2 regions of the Streptomyces sp. AMJ-169 genome follow, and region 2 is predicted to be linked to the other one. Evidence: predicted binding sites of a transcription regulator. Region 2 holds the regulator's gene; the other holds the start of a gene.
What was found. Region 2 encodes HspR, which represses chaperone genes until heat shock. Its sites were predicted from a motif close to TTGAGNNNNNNNNNCTCAA; they were not measured.
Positions count from the first base shown of each region.

Region 1: a site for HspR is predicted at 5,366-5,384, ahead of lon (endopeptidase La). Genes of this name have one in related genera too.

Region 1 is NZ_JBVLTJ010000005.1:51,887-60,271, reverse strand. It holds gene ACYUD3_RS13595 (multifunctional oxoglutarate decarboxylase/oxoglutarate dehydrogenase thiamine pyrophosphate-binding subunit/dihydrolipoyllysine-residue succinyltransferase subunit) at 1-151, opposite strand, end outside; gene ACYUD3_RS13590 (HAMP domain-containing sensor histidine kinase) at 390-1,496, opposite strand; gene ACYUD3_RS13585 (response regulator transcription factor) at 1,493-2,233, opposite strand; gene ACYUD3_RS13580 (spermidine synthase family protein) at 2,355-3,047, opposite strand; gene ACYUD3_RS13575 (rhomboid-like protein) at 3,246-4,028, shown strand; gene ACYUD3_RS13570 (DUF5954 family protein) at 4,033-5,130, opposite strand; gene lon (endopeptidase La) at 5,407-7,818, shown strand; gene ACYUD3_RS13560 (methyltransferase domain-containing protein) at 8,016-8,385, shown strand, end outside.
Region 2 is NZ_JBVLTJ010000002.1:329,559-337,943, reverse strand. It holds gene dnaK (molecular chaperone DnaK) at 1-1,522, shown strand, start outside; gene grpE (nucleotide exchange factor GrpE) at 1,519-2,160, shown strand; gene dnaJ (molecular chaperone DnaJ) at 2,206-3,381, shown strand; gene ACYUD3_RS06060 (heat shock protein transcriptional repressor HspR) at 3,388-3,834, shown strand; gene ACYUD3_RS06055 (sugar ABC transporter substrate-binding protein) at 4,017-5,120, shown strand; gene ACYUD3_RS06050 (helix-turn-helix transcriptional regulator) at 5,523-6,605, shown strand; gene ACYUD3_RS06045 (helix-turn-helix transcriptional regulator) at 6,499-7,521, opposite strand; gene ACYUD3_RS06040 (LuxR C-terminal-related transcriptional regulator) at 7,560-8,385, opposite strand, start outside.

The DNA.
Region 1 (8,385 bases), on a different contig from region 2:
CCCGGTCCACCGAATGGGGGTCCTGGAGGTACTGCTGATAGATCTCGTCGACAAGCCACTCGTTCGGTCCGAACGCGGCGGCGGGATTCACACCCGCTTGGTCCGGGTCGGTCGAGGTGCTCGATCCGTTACTGGGGGACTGTGACGACACGGCGGCAACCGCCCTCTTCCGCTTCACAAGGCAATGGACAGCGGGAATAAAGGCTACGCCCCCCGACCCATGAAGGTGAGGCCAGGTCACCGCTTCGTCATGTAAGTCACATCCGGAGAGGTGTTTCGCCGCCTGAAATGGCGGGAACCAAGCGGGATTCCGCCCGAAACGACTCCGAATCCGATACGACGACGCCGGCCCGGCGCGCTTTACTGCCCGACGATGATCGAACTGTACGTCAACCGGCCGGGGGGAGCTCTCCCGGAAGAGTGACGAGGATCCGGCAGCCGCGCTCCGATTCGGCCACCCCGATCTTGCCCCCGTGCAGGTCGACGGCCCACCGCGCGATCGCGAGCCCGAGCCCCGTGCCCCCGTCGCTCCCCGGCCCGTGCGGACGCCGTACCGAGCCCCGGTTGAAGCGCTCGAACACCCGGTGCCACTCCGAGCGCGGGATCCCCGGACCCTCGTCCAGGACCTCCAGCTCCAGCGAGTCCGGCTGCGCGCCGCGGCGGGCCTTCACCGTGACCCGGCCGTGCGGCGGGGAGTGCTTGACCGCGTTGTCGATGAGGTTCGCCACGACCTGGTGGATGCGCTCCGGGTCCGCGTTCGCGGTCAGCTCCGGCGGGGACACGTCCAGATGCAGATGGACGTCCGTCCGCGTATGACTGCCCGACCCCGACGGCAGCCCCGCGCGCGCGGAGACCACCATGTTGGCTTCTTTCAGGACTCCTGACAGATACGGCCACACCTCGAACCGCCGTCTGCGCAGCGGTACGACACCGTTGTCCAGCCGGGACAGGTCCAGCAGGGTCTCCACCAGCCGGCCGAGCCGCTCGGTCTGCTTCAGGGCCGTCCGCATGGTCTCCGGATCGGCCTCGGTGACCCCGTCGACGATGTTCTCCAGCACCGCCCGCAGCCCCGCGATCGGGGTGCGTAGCTCGTGCGAGACGTTCGCGACCAGCTCCTTGCGCTGCTGGTACTGCGCCTCCAGCTCGTCCGCCATGACGTTGATCGTCACGGCCAGGTCGCCCAGCTCGTCGCGGCGGTTCTCCCGCACCCGGCGGGTGTAGTCGCCGTGCGAGATCGACCGGGCCACCAGGTTCATCTCGTCCAGCGGAGCGGTCAGCGAGTGCGCCACGAACTGCGTGATCAGCAGCGTCGCGATCATCGAGAACACCATGATGAAGCGCAGCTCGGTCTTGGTGTGCACCGCGATCATCGACAGACCGGTGGTGATCAGCACCGAGATGACGACCAGCGCGCCCAGCTTGGTCTTCACCGAGAACGGACGTACGCCGCCCCAGGGGCCGTCCCCAGGGCCTCCTCCCGGCGCCTGCCCGGTCATGGCGTCGGCGTCTCCAGCGCGTAGCCCACGCCGTGCACCGTACGGATCCGCTCGGCGCCGATCTTGCGGCGCAGCGCCTTGATGTGGCTGTCGACCGTGCGGGTGCCCGAGGCGTCCGCCCAGTCCCACACCTCCGCCAGCAGCTGCTCGCGCGAGAGCACCGCGCGCGGGGTGTTCGCCAGGCACACCAGCAGGTCGAACTCGGTGGGCGTGAGGTGCACGTCCTCCGAGCGGACCCGGACCCGGCGCTGCGCGTGGTCGATCTCCAGCTCGCCCAGGCGCAGGATGCCCGAGCGCGGGGTCGCCGCCGCGATCGCGGCCCGCTCCACCCGGCGCAGCAGGACGTGCACGCGCGCGGCCAGCTCCCGCATGGAGAACGGCTTGGTCATGTAGTCGTCGGCGCCCACGCCGAGCCCGACCAGCATGTCGGTCTCGTCGTCGCGTGCGGTGAGCATCAGCACCGGCACCGGCCGCGCGGCCTGCACCCGGCGGCAGACCTCCAGACCGTCGAAGCCCGGCAGCATGATGTCGAGGATCAGCAGGTCCGGCTGCCACGCCTCGGCCGTGTCGACCGCGGCCGGGCCGTCACCGGCCGTTTGCACGAGGAATCCTTCTGCGCGCAGGCGGGCCGCGATGGCGTCGACGATCGTCGGGTCGTCCTCGACGACCAGGACGCGGCGCTGCGCGCCCGGGGTCGCCGTCGTGGTGCCGCCTTGCGAGGTGTGTGTCTGCTCCATCGCCCGCCCCTGAGGTGCTGTCCGGAATCAGTGGGGTGATCCCATGTCTGCGCATGACTGCGGTCGGCGCGAGAATGATCGGCGCCAGGGGAGCAGAGTACGGGGAGTCACCACGGCTTTGCTATCCAGGCCGGACGGCGAGATGCACCACGTCGGGAACGCCTCGGGCAACCGGCACCTCTTCGGTACGCACCGCCTGGAACCCGGCATTACTCAGGGTTCGCTCGAAAGCGGGCGAGGGCTTCGCGGACCATACGGCGAGCACCCCGCCCGGCCCCAACACCCGTGCGCAGCCTGCGAGTCCGGCCGGGCCGTACAGCCCGCCGTTGCCCTCCGTGACGGTCCAGCCGGGCCCGTTGTCGATGTCGAGGCAGAGCGCGTCGAACGTGTCCGATGTCTCATCGAGGAAATCCAGCAGATCCGCCACCGCGATCGTGGTCCGGGGATCGGCCAGGGCCTCCCGCGTCACGGCGGACAGCGGGCCCTCCCGGTGCCAGTCGACGACCGCCCGCTCCCGCTCGACGACCGTGATCCGTCCCCAGCGCGGGTCGGCGGCGGCGTGTGCGAGCGAGAATCCGACGCCCAGGCCGCCGATGAGGACGGAAGGGCGCGGCCGGCCGTCCAGGGCGTCCAGCGCGGCGTCGACCAGGAGGCGCTCGGAGCGGCCGTCGGAGGTGTCCATCAGGAAGCAGCCGTTGGCGATGATCTGAAGGAGCGGGCCGTGCCGTCTCAACACCACTTCGCCGTACGGGCCTTCACGGCGGTCGAGGACTTCGGGGAGGTCGCGCGCGAGGGGGTCGTACGGGGTGGCCATCGGCCCATCCTGGCACCGGGCGGGCGCCGGGGAAGGGGAATTTCCGTCGCCGGGCGCGGCCTGAACTCCTGTGCGTACCTTGGCAGGACGTGAGGGCAGCTTGAGAGGTTGCTGAGAATACGGCCGGACGTGGTGTCGGTCACAGACAGCGGACAGGTGGGGCGCGAACTCTGTAGGAGAAGGAAGGAGCGCCTCACGGTGGAACGGAACGGTACGGCCGACGCGGTCGCCCCCGCGGACCTGGGTCTGCTCGACGGCGTCCCGGCACAGCGGGTCCCCTCACTCCCGGCGCCCGCCGCCGCGGCGCCCGCCGAGGTGCTCGTACCCCTCCCGGTCCCCTCCAGAGCGTTCTGGCGGCTGCTGCCGTCGCCCAAGGGGACACCGTTCACGTTCTGGTACGCCGTCGTCCTCGCCGTCACCTCATGGGTGGCCATGAACGTCGACGACTCCTGGGTCGACTGGCTGCTCCAGGCGTCCTCCACGGACGTCTGGCACCTGCTGCGCGAACCGGCGCTGGTGCTCGGCGCGAGCGCCCTGTGGGTCGCGGGCGGGCTGTCCTCGCCGTTCACCGTGGTGTTCGTCCTCGTGCTCACCGCCCTGGAGCGGCGCGTGGGGGGCGTGCGCACGGCGCTCGTCTTCGCCGCCGGGCACGTCCTGGCGACCCTGGCCACCGAGATCCCCGTGGGCCTCGCCGTCCTGGTCGGCCACCTCCCCGAGTCCTCCCTGCACCGTTACGACTACGGCATCAGCTTCGGCGTCGCCGCGAGCATCGGCGCCCTCACCGGCCTGCTGCGCCCCTGGCTGGGCCTGCCGATCCTGTTCCTGTTCACCGCGGAACTCCTCCAGGACCTGGCCGAACTGACCGACCCCCTGAGCAACTGGGGGCACCTGATCGCCCTGGCCATCGGGGTCGCGCTGTGGCCCCGGGTACGGAGCTGGAAGAAGGAGCGGGCGGGTACGAGGGCTGTAGCGGCCGTCTAGCCGGTCAGTCCGGGCCGGCGCCGGTGCCCCGGTCCGCGTCGGCGCAGGCGTCGCCCTCTGCCGCCTCTTCCTCGGCGGCGTCATCGTCGTCCTCGTACACGATCGTCCCGTCCGCCAGCATCGTCGGGTGCATCTTCATCGGCCCGTACTCGTCCTGGTCGGAGGGGCGGGGTGGTTCGGGGCCGTCGGGGCCCATGCGGACGATGCGTTCGATGCGGCAGATACGGAAGTGGCGGCCGTCGACGCGGGCCTCGTCCGCGCGGCCGGCGGCGCGGAACTCCTCGGCCACGCGCGCGTAGAGGGCCACTTTCTCCTCGGGCCACTTCTTCAGCAGGGGCCAGTCGTAGGTCATGGCCATGTACAGCCGGCGGCGGGCCTCGTGCGGGGTCGCCTTGGGGCCGCTGCGGGGGCACCAGCCGGAGCTGTCCCGCTCGACGACCGCGAAGCCGACCGGGAGCCGCACGATCTCCGGGTGCGTGCCGACGGCCGTCTGGGAGTCGCGGCGGGCGGCGGGCGGGAACCGGGAGTCCGTGTACGAGAAGTCGCGCAGGCCCAGGCGCAGCGCCCCGGCCATGGGGCCGTCGTCGGCGGCCGGGTCCAGGGTGTGGCCGATGTCCAGGGCCGACGACTCGCGGCCCTCCCAGAGCTGTTCGGCGGGCTCGGGGTCGGTGGGGCGGGGCGGCTCCAGGCCGAACTCGCCGGAGCGCGCGAACTCGTCGCCGCGCACGACCCGGTAGCGCACCCCGCACGCGGTGACCTCGTCGGCGGGCTCGCGCTCCAGGACGGCGACGGCGGCCAGCAGCTCGCCGCGCGTCCCGGTGTCCTGGGCGGTGTCCTTCGCGGTGAACCACAGATGCGAGTTGAGTCCGTCCCGTGACTGCTGCGGCATCCCGTCGGTGAACGGCAGCAGCACCCGCCAGCGCGCGCCGTCCTGGCGGGTGTCGTACGCGGCGACCCCGAACACCGGACCGCGCAGCGCTATCCGCGGATAGCGCCGGGACGCCTCCACGGCGTCCGCCTCCATCACCCAGGCCACCGGGTCGTCGCGGCGCACCAGATCGGCGTGGAGCGCGTTCAGATGTTGCTTCCAGTCATCAGTCATGTGCGCATTGTGGTGGGGGTGCGGGGGCGGTTTGGGCGGAACGGGGAAAGTGGCGGCGGCGGGCGCGCGGGGGTGGTGGCGCGGCGGAGGCACGGGATTTTCCGTGCCGGGCGTCCTGTTTGTCGGTGGGGGTGTGCGGGGTGCCGGCGGGGGTTGCGCGGGGTGTCGCTGGGGGCTGCGGCGGTGATCGCTCACGGCGAACACCGGACCGGGAACATTCGGGGGCTCATATGCATTGAGTCGGTAAAGCTCAACTTGACTGCCGAAGGGGAGATCATGGCTTTGTCGTCATCAACGCTCACGCTGCCGGTGCTGCCGCTCGACGGCGAGGTCGTGCTGCCCGGCATGGTCGTTCCGCTGGATCTGAACGACGCGGACGTACGCGCCGCCGTGGAGGCCGCGCAGGCCGCCGCGCGCAGTGAGCCGGGCAAGCCCAGGGTGCTGCTGGTGCCCCGGGTGGACGGGAACTACGCGGGGACGGGCGTGCTCGGGACCGTGGAACAGGTCGGCCGGCTCGCCGACGGGGACCCCGGGGCGCTGATCCGGGGCCGGGCCCGGGTGAAGATCGGGGCGGGGACGACCGGTCCGGGCGCCGCGCTGTGGGTGGAGGGCGCCCAGCTCGACGAGAGCCTGCCCGAGCCGGTGCCGGGGCACGTCGGCGAACTGGTCAAGGAGTACAAGGCGCTGGCCACCGCGTGGCTGCGCAAGCGGGGCGCCTGGCAGGTCGTGGACCGCGTCCAGGCCATCGACGACGTCTCCGCGCTCGCCGACAACTCCGGCTACTCGCCGTTCCTCACCCTTGACCAGAAGATCGAACTCCTGGAGACCACCGACCCGGTGGCCCGGCTGAGGCTCGCCACGCAGCAGCTGCGCGACCACCTCGCGGAACAGGACGTCGCCGAGACCATCGCCAAGGACGTCCAGGAGGGCGTCGACAAGCAGCAGCGGGAGTTCCTGCTCCGCCGCCAGCTGGACGCGGTCCGCAAGGAGCTGCGCGAGCTGAACGGGGAGAGCGCCGACGCGGAGGAGTCCGACGACTACCGCGCGCGCGTGGAGGCCGCCGACCTCCCGGAGAAGGTCCGCGAGGCGGCCCTCAAGGAGGTCGACAAACTGGAACGCTCCAGCGACCAGTCCCCGGAGGGCTCCTGGATCAGGACCTGGCTGGACACGGTCCTGGAACTCCCCTGGAACTCCCGCACGGAGGACGCGTACGACATCCAGGGCGCCAAGTCCGTCCTCGACGCCGAGCACGCGGGCCTCGAGGACGTGAAGGAGCGCATCACCGAATACCTGGCCGTCCGCAAGCGGCGCGCGGACCGGGGGCTCGGAGTCATCGGCGGGCGGCGCGGGGGCGCGGTGCTCGCGCTGGTCGGACCGCCCGGGGTCGGCAAGACCTCCCTCGGGGAGTCCGTCGCCCACGCGATGGGCCGCAAGTTCGTCCGCGTCGCCCTCGGCGGCGTCCGGGACGAGGCCGAGATCCGGGGGCACCGGCGGACGTACGTCGGCGCGCTGCCCGGGCGGATCGTGCGGGCCGTCAAGGAGGCCGGTTCGATGAACCCGGTCGTCCTGCTCGACGAGATCGACAAGGTCGGCTCCGACTTCCGGGGCGACCCGGCCGCCGCCCTCCTCGAAGTGCTCGACCCGGCCCAGAACCACACCTTCCGCGACCACTACCTGGAGGTCGAACTCGACCTGTCCGACGTGGTGTTCCTCGCCACGGCCAACGTCCTGGAGGCCATCCCCGAGGCGCTGCTCGACCGGATGGAGCTGGTCCGGCTCGACGGGTACACCGAGGACGAGAAGGTCGTCATCGCCCGCGACCACCTCCTGCCGCGCCAGCTGGAGCGGGCGGGGCTGGACAAGGAGGAGGTCGTCCTCGAGGAGGGCGCGCTGCGCAAGCTCGCCGGGGAGTACACCCGGGAGGCCGGGGTGCGCACGCTGGAGCGGTCCCTCGCGCGGCTGCTGCGCAAGGTCGCGGCCCAGCACGAACTGGGCGCGCGGGAGCTGCCGTTCACCGTCACGGACGCCGATCTGCGGGGCCTCATCGGGCGTCCGCACCACGTCCCCGAGTCCGCCCAGGACCCGGCGGAGCGGCGCACGGCCGTCCCCGGGGTGGCGACCGGGCTCGCGGTGACCGGCGCCGGCGGTGACGTCCTGTTCGTCGAGGCGTCCCTCGCCGATCCGGAGACGGGCGCGGCGGGGCTGACGCTCACCGGTCAGCTGGGTGACGTGATGAAGGAGTCCGCGCAGATCGCGCTGAGCTTCCTGCGCAGCCATGGCGCCGAACTGGAGCTGCCGGTGGGGGACTTGAAGGACCGCGGGGTCCACATCCACTTCCCGGCGGGCGCGGTGCCCAAGGACGGACCGAGCGCGGGCGTGACGATGACGACGGCCCTGGCGTCCCTGCTCTCCGGCCGCCTGGTCCGCACGGACGTGGCGATGACCGGCGAGGTGTCCCTGACGGGCCGGGTCCTCCCGATCGGCGGCGTCAAGCAGAAGCTGTTGGCGGCCCACAGGGCAGGAGTAAAAACGGTCATCATCCCGAAGCGCAACGAGGCAGACCTGGACGACGTCCCGACAGAGGTGTTGTCCAAGCTGGACGTCCACGCGGTGACGGACGTCCGCCAGGTCCTGGAACTGGCGCTGGCGCCGGCGAGCAGGGGGGCGGGGGTTTCGGTGGCGGCGTGAGGGGCGCGCGCGGGCGGCGCGAAGGAACGGGACTGCTCCTTCGCGGCACGTCCCGCCGTCTTGCCGCCCGGCTCCGGCGGGTAGCACCGCAGGTGTCGTGAAAGGTGAGGGGCCGGCGAGGAACGGGCCGCTCATGAGGACGGGAAGCACCGCAAGTGACGTTCACCCCCGAGCGGGGAGGCTGTGCCGGTGATGAGCTGGTGCGGTCTCTCCGTGAGATCGGAGCCCTCACGCCCGAGTGGGCCGGTGCGTTCGCGGACGTTCCGCGGGCGTTGTTCCTGCCGGAGCTGTTCTGGGCCTATGACATGGCCACCGGGCGCAGCGTCCCCGTCCGGCGCGGCGACGACCCCGAGGCGTGGGAGCGCGCCGCGTACGCGGACGTACCGGTCGTCACGCAATGGGACGACGGACAGCACACCGGCCCCGAGCCCGGCACCGTGCCGACCAGTTCCGCGAGCATGCCGTACGTCGTCGCCTCGATGCTCCGCGATCTGGACGTCGGCGACGGCATGCGCGTGCTGGAGGTCGGGACCGGCACCGGCTGGAACGCCGCCCTGCTGACGCACC
Region 2 (8,385 bases):
GGGCGAGAAGGTCACCGACGCGGTCATCACCGTCCCGGCGTACTTCAACGACTCCGAGCGCCAGGCGACGAAGGAGGCCGGCGAGATCGCGGGCCTGAACGTCCTGCGCATCGTCAACGAGCCGACCGCCGCCGCCCTCGCGTACGGCCTCGACAAGGACGAGCAGGTCATCCTGGTCTTCGACCTCGGTGGCGGCACGTTCGACGTCTCGCTGCTGGAGATCGGCGACGGCGTCGTCGAGGTGAAGGCCACCAACGGTGACAACCACCTCGGTGGTGACGACTGGGACCAGCGCGTCGTCGACTACCTGGTCCAGCAGTTCAAGTCGGGCCACGGCGTGGACCTCGGCAAGGACAAGATGGCCCTCCAGCGGCTGCGCGAGGCCGCCGAGAAGGCGAAGATCGAGCTGTCGTCGTCCTCCGAGACGTCGATCAACCTCCCCTACATCACCGCCTCCGCCGAGGGCCCCCTGCACCTCGACGAGAAGCTGACCCGCGCGCAGTTCCAGCAGCTGACCGCGGACCTGCTGGAGCGCTGCAAGGCGCCGTTCAGCAACGTCATCAAGGACGCCGGCATCGCGCTGAGCGAGATCGACCACGTCGTCCTGGTCGGCGGCTCCACCCGGATGCCGGCCGTCGCCGAGCTCGTCAAGGAGCTGACCGGCGGGCGCGAGGCCAACAAGGGCGTCAACCCCGACGAGGTCGTCGCCATCGGCGCGTCCCTCCAGGCCGGTGTCCTCAAGGGCGAGGTCAAGGACGTCCTGCTGCTCGACGTCACCCCGCTGTCCCTCGGTATCGAGACCAAGGGCGGCATCATGACGAAGCTCATCGAGCGCAACACCACGATCCCGACCAAGCGCTCCGAGATCTTCACCACCGCCGAGGACAACCAGCCCTCCGTGCAGATCCAGGTCTACCAGGGCGAGCGCGAGATCGCGGCGTACAACAAGAAGCTCGGGATGTTCGAGCTGACCGGCCTGCCGCCCGCCCCGCGCGGTGTCCCGCAGATCGAGGTCTCCTTCGACATCGACGCCAACGGCATCATGCACGTGACCGCGAAGGACCTCGGCACGGGCAAGGAGCAGAAGATGACCGTCACCGGCGGCTCCTCGCTGCCGAAGGACGAGGTCGACCGCATGCGCCAGGAGGCCGAGCAGTACGCGGACGAGGACCACAAGCGCCGCGAGGCCGCCGAGGCCCGCAACCAGGGCGAGCAGCTCGTCTACCAGACGGAGAAGTTCCTCAAGGACAACGAGGACAAGGTCCCCGGCGACGTCAAGACCGAGGTCGAGACCTCGATCGCCGAGCTGAAGGAGAAGCTCAAGGGCGACGACACCGCCGAGATCCGCACCGCCACCGAGAAGGTCGCCGCCGTCTCCCAGAAGCTCGGCCAGGCCCTCTACGCGGACGCCCAGGCGGGCGGCGCCGAGGCCGCGGGCGGCGCCCAGCAGGCCAAGGCCGACGACGACGTCGTCGACGCCGAGATCGTCGACGACGAGAAGCCCAAGGGTGGTGCCGCGTGACGGAGGAGACCCCGGGCTTCGACGAGAAGCCTGACGTCCCCTCCGGCGCCGACGACGCCGAGCCGAAGGCCGCCCCCGAGGAAGGGGCGGCCCCGGCCGGGGACGCGAACCAGACCGCCGGTCTGGTGGCAGAGCTGGACCAGGTGCGCACCGCCCTCGGCGAGCGCACCGCCGACCTCCAGCGCCTCCAGGCCGAGTACCAGAACTACCGCCGCCGGGTCGAGCGGGACCGCATCGCGGTCAAGGAGATCGCCATCGCGAACCTCCTGACCGAACTGCTGCCGGTCCTCGACGACATCGGCCGCGCGCGGGAACACGGCGAGCTGCTCGGCGGATTCAAGTCCGTCGCCGAGTCGCTGGAGTCCGTCGCCGCCAAGATGGGTCTGATGCAGTTCGGCAAGGAGGGCGAGCCCTTCGACCCGACGATCCATGAGGCGCTGATGCACTCGTACGCGCCGGACGTCACAGAGACGACGTGCGTGGCGATTCTCCAGCCCGGGTATCGGATCGGCGAACGCACCATCCGCCCCGCGCGGGTGGCCGTCGCCGAACCGCAGCCCGGCGCACAGACCGTCAAGGCCGAAGAGGCCGAGGCGGAAGGCGAAGAGAAGAAGGACAACGGCCCTGAGGAGGGCTGACGTCGACACTGAACGAAGCACCGGGAAGGGGGCGCGTCGAGGCCGATGAGCACCAAGGACTTCATCGAGAAGGACTTCTACAAGGTCCTCGGCGTCCCCAAGGACGCCACCGAGGCCGAGATCAAGAAGGCGTACCGCAAACTCGCCCGCGAGTTCCACCCGGACGCCAACAAGGGCAACGCCAAGGCGGAGGAGCGCTTCAAGGAGATCTCCGAGGCGAACGACGTCCTCGGTGACCCCAAGAAGCGCAAGGAGTACGACGACGCCCGCGCGCTGTTCGCCGGGGGTTACCGCCCCGGCGGCCCCGGCGCGGGCGGCGGCTCCTTCAACTTCGACCTCGGCGACCTCTTCGGCGGCGGCGCCCAGGGCGGTGGCAACGGCGGCTTCGGCGGCGGTATCGGGGACGTCTTCGGCGGCCTCTTCAACCGCGGCGGAGCCGGCGCCGGGCGCACCCAGCCCCGGCGCGGCCAGGACATCGACACCGAGGTGACGCTCAGCTTCACCGAGGCGATCGAGGGGGCCACCGTCCCGCTGCGGATGACCTCCCAGGCCGCCTGCAAGACCTGCTCCGGCACCGGCGACAAGAACGGCACCCCGCGTGTGTGCCCGACCTGCGTCGGCACCGGCCAGGTCGCGCGCGGCTCGGGCGGCGGCTTCTCGCTCACCGACCCCTGCCCCGACTGCAAGGGCCGCGGCCTCATCGCCGAACAGCCCTGCGAGGACTGCCACGGCAGCGGCCGGGCCAAGTCCTCGCGCACGATGCAGGTCCGTATCCCCGCCGGGGTGACGGACGGTCAGCGCATCAGGCTGCGCGGCAAGGGCGGCCCGGGCGAGCGGGGCGGTCCGGCCGGCGACCTCTACGTCGTCGTCCACGTCGGAAGTCACCCCGTCTTCGGGCGCAAGGACGACAATCTGACGGTGACCGTGCCGGTGACGTTCGTGGAGGCCGCGCTCGGCGGGGAGATCAAGGTGCCCACGCTGGGCGGGCCCTCGCTCACGCTGAAGCTGCCCCCGGGGACGCCCAACGGGCGTACGATGCGCGCGCGTGGCAAGGGCGCGGTCCGCAAGGACGGCACTCGCGGGGACCTGCTGGTCACCGTCGAGGTGAGTGTCCCGGCGGACGTGACGGGGAAGGCTCGTGACGCGCTGGAGGCGTATCGCGAGGCGACCGCGGGCGACGACCCGCGGGCGGAGCTGTTCGAGGCCGCGAAGGGAGCATGATCAGAGATGGACGGCCGGCGGCGCAACCCGTACGAACTGACCGAGGAGACCCCGGTCTACGTCATCTCGGTGGCGGCCCAGCTCTCCGGACTGCACCCGCAGACCCTGCGGCAGTACGACCGCCTGGGCCTGGTCTCTCCCGACCGCACGGCCGGGCGCGGCCGGCGCTACTCGGCCCGCGACATCGAACTGCTGCGCAACGTCCAGCAGTTGTCGCAGGACGAGGGCATCAACCTCGCCGGGATCAAACGCATCATCGAGCTGGAGAACCAGGTCGCCGCCCTCCAGTCGAGGGTCGCCGAACTGGAGTCCGCGCTCGACGGCGCGGCCTCGGCGATGCAGCAGCGCGAGGCGGCCGTGCACGCCTCCTACCGGCGTGACCTGGTCCCGTACCAGGAGGTCCAGCAGACCAGCGCGCTGGTGGTGTGGCGGCCGAAGAAACCGCGCGACTGACCCGCCGGATCGAGCAACACCCTTGGGCGGCCCGGAGTTTCACCGACTCCGGGCCGTCGCCCTTGTCCGCGCGCGGTGTGATGTTGCCATCTCGTTAAGTGATTCCGCTTGACTGGGCGGACGCCGGACGCGTTGTCTTTTGGAACATCTGCGCCCCGAACGTAACCCGAAGTGAGCACCCGATGCGTCGTATCGCCCTAGCCGTGGTCGCCTCCACGATGACCCTCTCGCTCGCCGGCTGCGGCATGCTGAACGCGACGGGGGACGCCGCCGACGCGAGCCCGACGAAGGGTGACGACATCTCGGTCGGCGTGCTCTTCCCGGAGGACACCAACACCCGTTACGAGCAGTTCGACTACCCGTTCTTCAAGGCGAAGGTCGCGGAACTGACGAGCGACAAGGCCAAGATGGAGTACCAGAACGCGAAGTCGGACGCGGCCACGCAGATCAAGCAGATGGAGAAGATGATCGGCGACAAGGTCGACCTGATCGTCCTCGACGCGGTCGACGCCAAGGGCATCGCCGCCACCGTCCAGAAGGCCAAGGACGCCGGCATCCCGGTCATCGCCTACGACCGGCTCGCCGAGGGCCCGATCGACGCGTACGTCTCCTTCGACAACGAACTCGTCGGCCAGGTCCAGGGCCGCACCCTCGTCGAGGCCATCGGCTCGGCCAGCACCGCCGACAAGGTCGTCATGATCAACGGCTCGCCGACCGACCCCAACGCGGCCCAGTTCAAGGCCGGCGCGCAGGGCGAACTCGAGGGCCGGGTCACCGTCTCCGCCTCCTACGACACCGACGGCTGGAGCCCGAGCCTCGCGCAGTCGGAGATGGCGCAGGCCATCCAGAAGATCGGCAAGAACAACATCGCGGGCGTCTACTCCGCGAACGACGCGATGGCCGGGGGCGCGCTGAAGGCGCTGGAGGCGGCCGGGGTGAGCGACCTGCCGCCGATCACCGGGCAGGACGCCGAACTCCCCGCGATCCAGCGCATCCTGAGCGGCGAGCAGTTCATGACGGTCTACAAGCCCTACCCGGAGATGGCCGAGGCCGCCGCCGAGATGGTCGTCGCCAAGGTGCAGGGCAAGGACATCAAGTTCGACTCGCTCACCCGCGACCGCGTCGACAGCCCGACGAACAAGAAGATCCCGGCGCAGCTCGTGACCGTCGTCGCGGTGACCAAGAGCAACATCAAGAGCACGGTGGTCGCCGACGGGATCTACAAGGTGTCGCAGATCTGCACGGAGAAGTTCGCTTCGGCCTGTTCGGCGGTGGGGCTCAAGTAAGCCTGGGGGCGCCGCGCGCCGCGTGCGGGGCGTGCCGAGTGCGGGGCGTGTTGAGTCGTACATCTTGGGGCCGCCCCCGTGGCGCGTCCCCAAGATGTACTTCTCCAGGTCTCCCCCGTGCAGACCTCCCCCGGTTTTCCGTCCCGGGCGGGCGCGCGGGTCGGCCGGACGGGGAGTGTCCGGCCGGGTGCGCGGCGCCCCGGACGTGGTTCCACCATGCCCTGGGCGGGTACGGTCCACCACCGTCAGCTTGTTGCGGTGGGAGGGGCGGAGGAGGGGCGAAACCGCCTCCAAACAGGGCGAGTCGGGGCGGGCGGTCCGGGGCTCCGTGTTGCGGAGCCGGTCCGCGGCCACGCATAGTTGCGCTGCGGAAGACAGCAAACAGCCGGGGTGGGATGGACGATGGCCGGGCGCGGGGCGCAGCAGCATCCTCATGGTGCCGACCGACTGTGCGAGGCCGGTGACCGCGTCTACTCCCGCGCCGTACGCCGCGGCAGGGTCCCCCGCGCGGACGCCGAACCGGCCCCCTGCCTCCTCGAACTCGCCCTCCTGCACCCCGACCCCGACGACATGGACTGGCTCGTCCCCACCGCCCCGCAGGAGGTCATGACCCGGCTGCTGCGCGGGCTGTACGACGAGGTCTGCGCGAGCCGCAGCCGGATGGGCTCCGCCGTCGCCGCCTTCGAGTGGTACGCCGGGCTCGGCGGGGCGGCGCCGTTCGGCGAGGGCACCGCGCTGCGGGTGCTGGACGGGCCCTCCCGGATCCAGGCGGCGCTGGACGAGGCGACCGAGGCGTGCACCGTCGAGGCGCTGACCATCCAGCCCGGCGGGATCCGCCGTGAGCACGAGCTGACGGAGGGGCTGCACCGGGCGATGGCCCTGCGGGGGCGGGGCGTGCGGATGCGCGACCTCTACAACCACGTCGCCCGGCACGGCCAGGGGCTGCTGAACTACCTGGACCTGATGGGGGACGCGGTCGAGGCGCGGACCCTCGACGAGGTCACCGACCGGCTCATGGTCTTCGACCGCGCCGTCGCCTTCATCCCCGCCAACCCCGACCGCACGATGGCCCTCGAACTGCGGCATCCCGCGCTGATCGCCTACCTCGTCACGGTCTTCGACCGGCTGTGGCGGCTGGCGGTGCCCTTGACCGCGCCCATTCCGGCGCCCGCGATCGAGGGGATCTCGCACCGGGAGCAGTCCATCGCCGCGCTGCTGGCGGAGGGGCATCAGGACGCGGTGATCGCGGAGCGGCTGGGGATCAGCGTGCGGACGTGCCGGGCGCACATCGCCCGGCTGTCGGAGACGCTGGGGGCGGCCAGCCGTACGCAGTTGGGGGTGCGGATCGCTCAAGTCGGCCTGGTCGGGGGCGTGGTGGTCACTCTCCCCGGTCCCGCTCCCGGTCCCGTCCCCGCGTCCGCCCCCGCTCCGCGCTCCGCGGGTCTGCCTCGGGTTCCTGGTCGAGGATTCCCGAACGGCCGATGAGATAGCCGAGTTGGGCCCTGCTGTCGCTGCCGAGGGTGGCGGCGAGTTTGGCGATGTGCTCGCGGGCGGTGCGGACGTTGAGGCCCAGGCGGTCGGCGATGGTGGCGTCCTGGTGGCCTTCTATGAGGAGGGCGGCTATGGCTTGTTGGCGGGGGGTGATGCCGTTGAGGGCGGACGGCTGCTTGGCCGGCTCGGGATACATGGGCGTCGCCAGCCGCCACAGCCGGTCGAAGGTGGTGGCGAAGTGCTTGACGATGGCGGGATGCCGTATCTCCAGGGCGAGTTGCCCGTCCTCGCCGGCGGGTATGAAGGCGACTTCGCGGTCGACGACGATGAGCCGGTCGGTGACCTCGTCGAGGGTGCGGCACTCCACCTGGCCGTTCAGCTGCTCGATGTAGGCCAGGATGTACGGCGAATGCCGCTGGGTGTGCTGGTAGATCGTACGGAGCCGGCCGCCCCGGTCGAGCAGGGCCTGGTCCCGGTGGAGCGCGTGCGTACGGGAGACGAGCAGCCGCTCGACGGGGTACGGGACGTACGGCTGGATGCACAGCATCTCCTCGGCCGCGCCCGCGATGGCGTCGGTGAGCGCCTCGTTGATCCGCTCGGTACCGCTCAGGACCCGCAGCGCGGGGCTGTCGTACGACAGCGTCGGTGAGACGTCGAGGTGCAGCAGCGGCTCGAAGACGTCCACGAGCTGGGTCTCGCGGCGGCGTTCGTCGGCGATGCGGTCCGCGGAGCCGCGCAGCAGCCGGTGCAGGGCGACGGCGGGTGCGACCGGCTCCAGCCGGGACAGGTCGTCGACGGCCGGGTGCAGCAGTCCGAAGCGGACCAGGCAGGGCGCGGGGGCGGCGTCCGCCGCGGGCAGCCTGCCTTCCCGCAGCGCGCGGGCGTACAACTCCGTCCCGGCGGGACACATCCGCTCCACTCCGTGTTCCTGATGGGGTGCTTGCACGCTCACTGTCTGCTCCCTTCCTCGTCGAGGATGCCGGATCGGGCTATGAGATAGCCGAGCTGGGCCCTGCTGTCGCTGCCGAGGGCCGCCGCGAGTTTCGCGATGTGCTCCCGCGCGGTGCGGACGTTGAGGCCGAGGCGGTCGGCGATGACCGCGTCGGTGTGGCCCTCCACCAGGAGGCGGGCGATGGCTCGTTGGCGGGGGGTGATGCCGGAAGGGGGGTGGTGGGGGAGGGTTCCGGGGTGCATGGGGGTCGCCAGCTGCCAGAAGCGGTCGAAGACCGTGACCAGGTAGGTCAGCAGCGCGGGGTGGCGGATCTCCAGGGCCAGGGTGCGGTCCTTGCTGGCCGGGATGAAGGCGACCGTGCGGTCCACGACGATGAGGCGGTCGGCGACCTCGTCGAGGGTGCGGGCCTCGGCGTCGCCGCGCAGGCGCTCGTAGCGGGCGATGATCGCCGGGATGTGGCGCTGGGTGTGCTGGTAGAGGGCGCGGATACGGCCGCCGCGGTCCAGCAGGGCCTGGTCGCGGTCCAGGGCGGCGCCCAGGGTCTTGGTGTGGCGGCCGGGGTACGAGGGCTGGATGGCCAGGATCTCGCCGGAGACCTCGGACATGGCGCGGGAGATGGCCTGGTCGATGCGGTCCAGGCCGTTCAGGAGGCGGGTCTCCGGCGCGTCCGTGCCGCCCAGGGCGAAGAGGGGCTCGAACGTCTCCGCCAGGCGGGCGCTCTGGTGTCTGCGGCGGGCTATGTCCTCCTCTGCGGTGCGCAGGAGGCGGGGGAGGGCGACCGCCGGGGGGACCGGGATCATGCGGTGCGGGTCGGTCATGTCG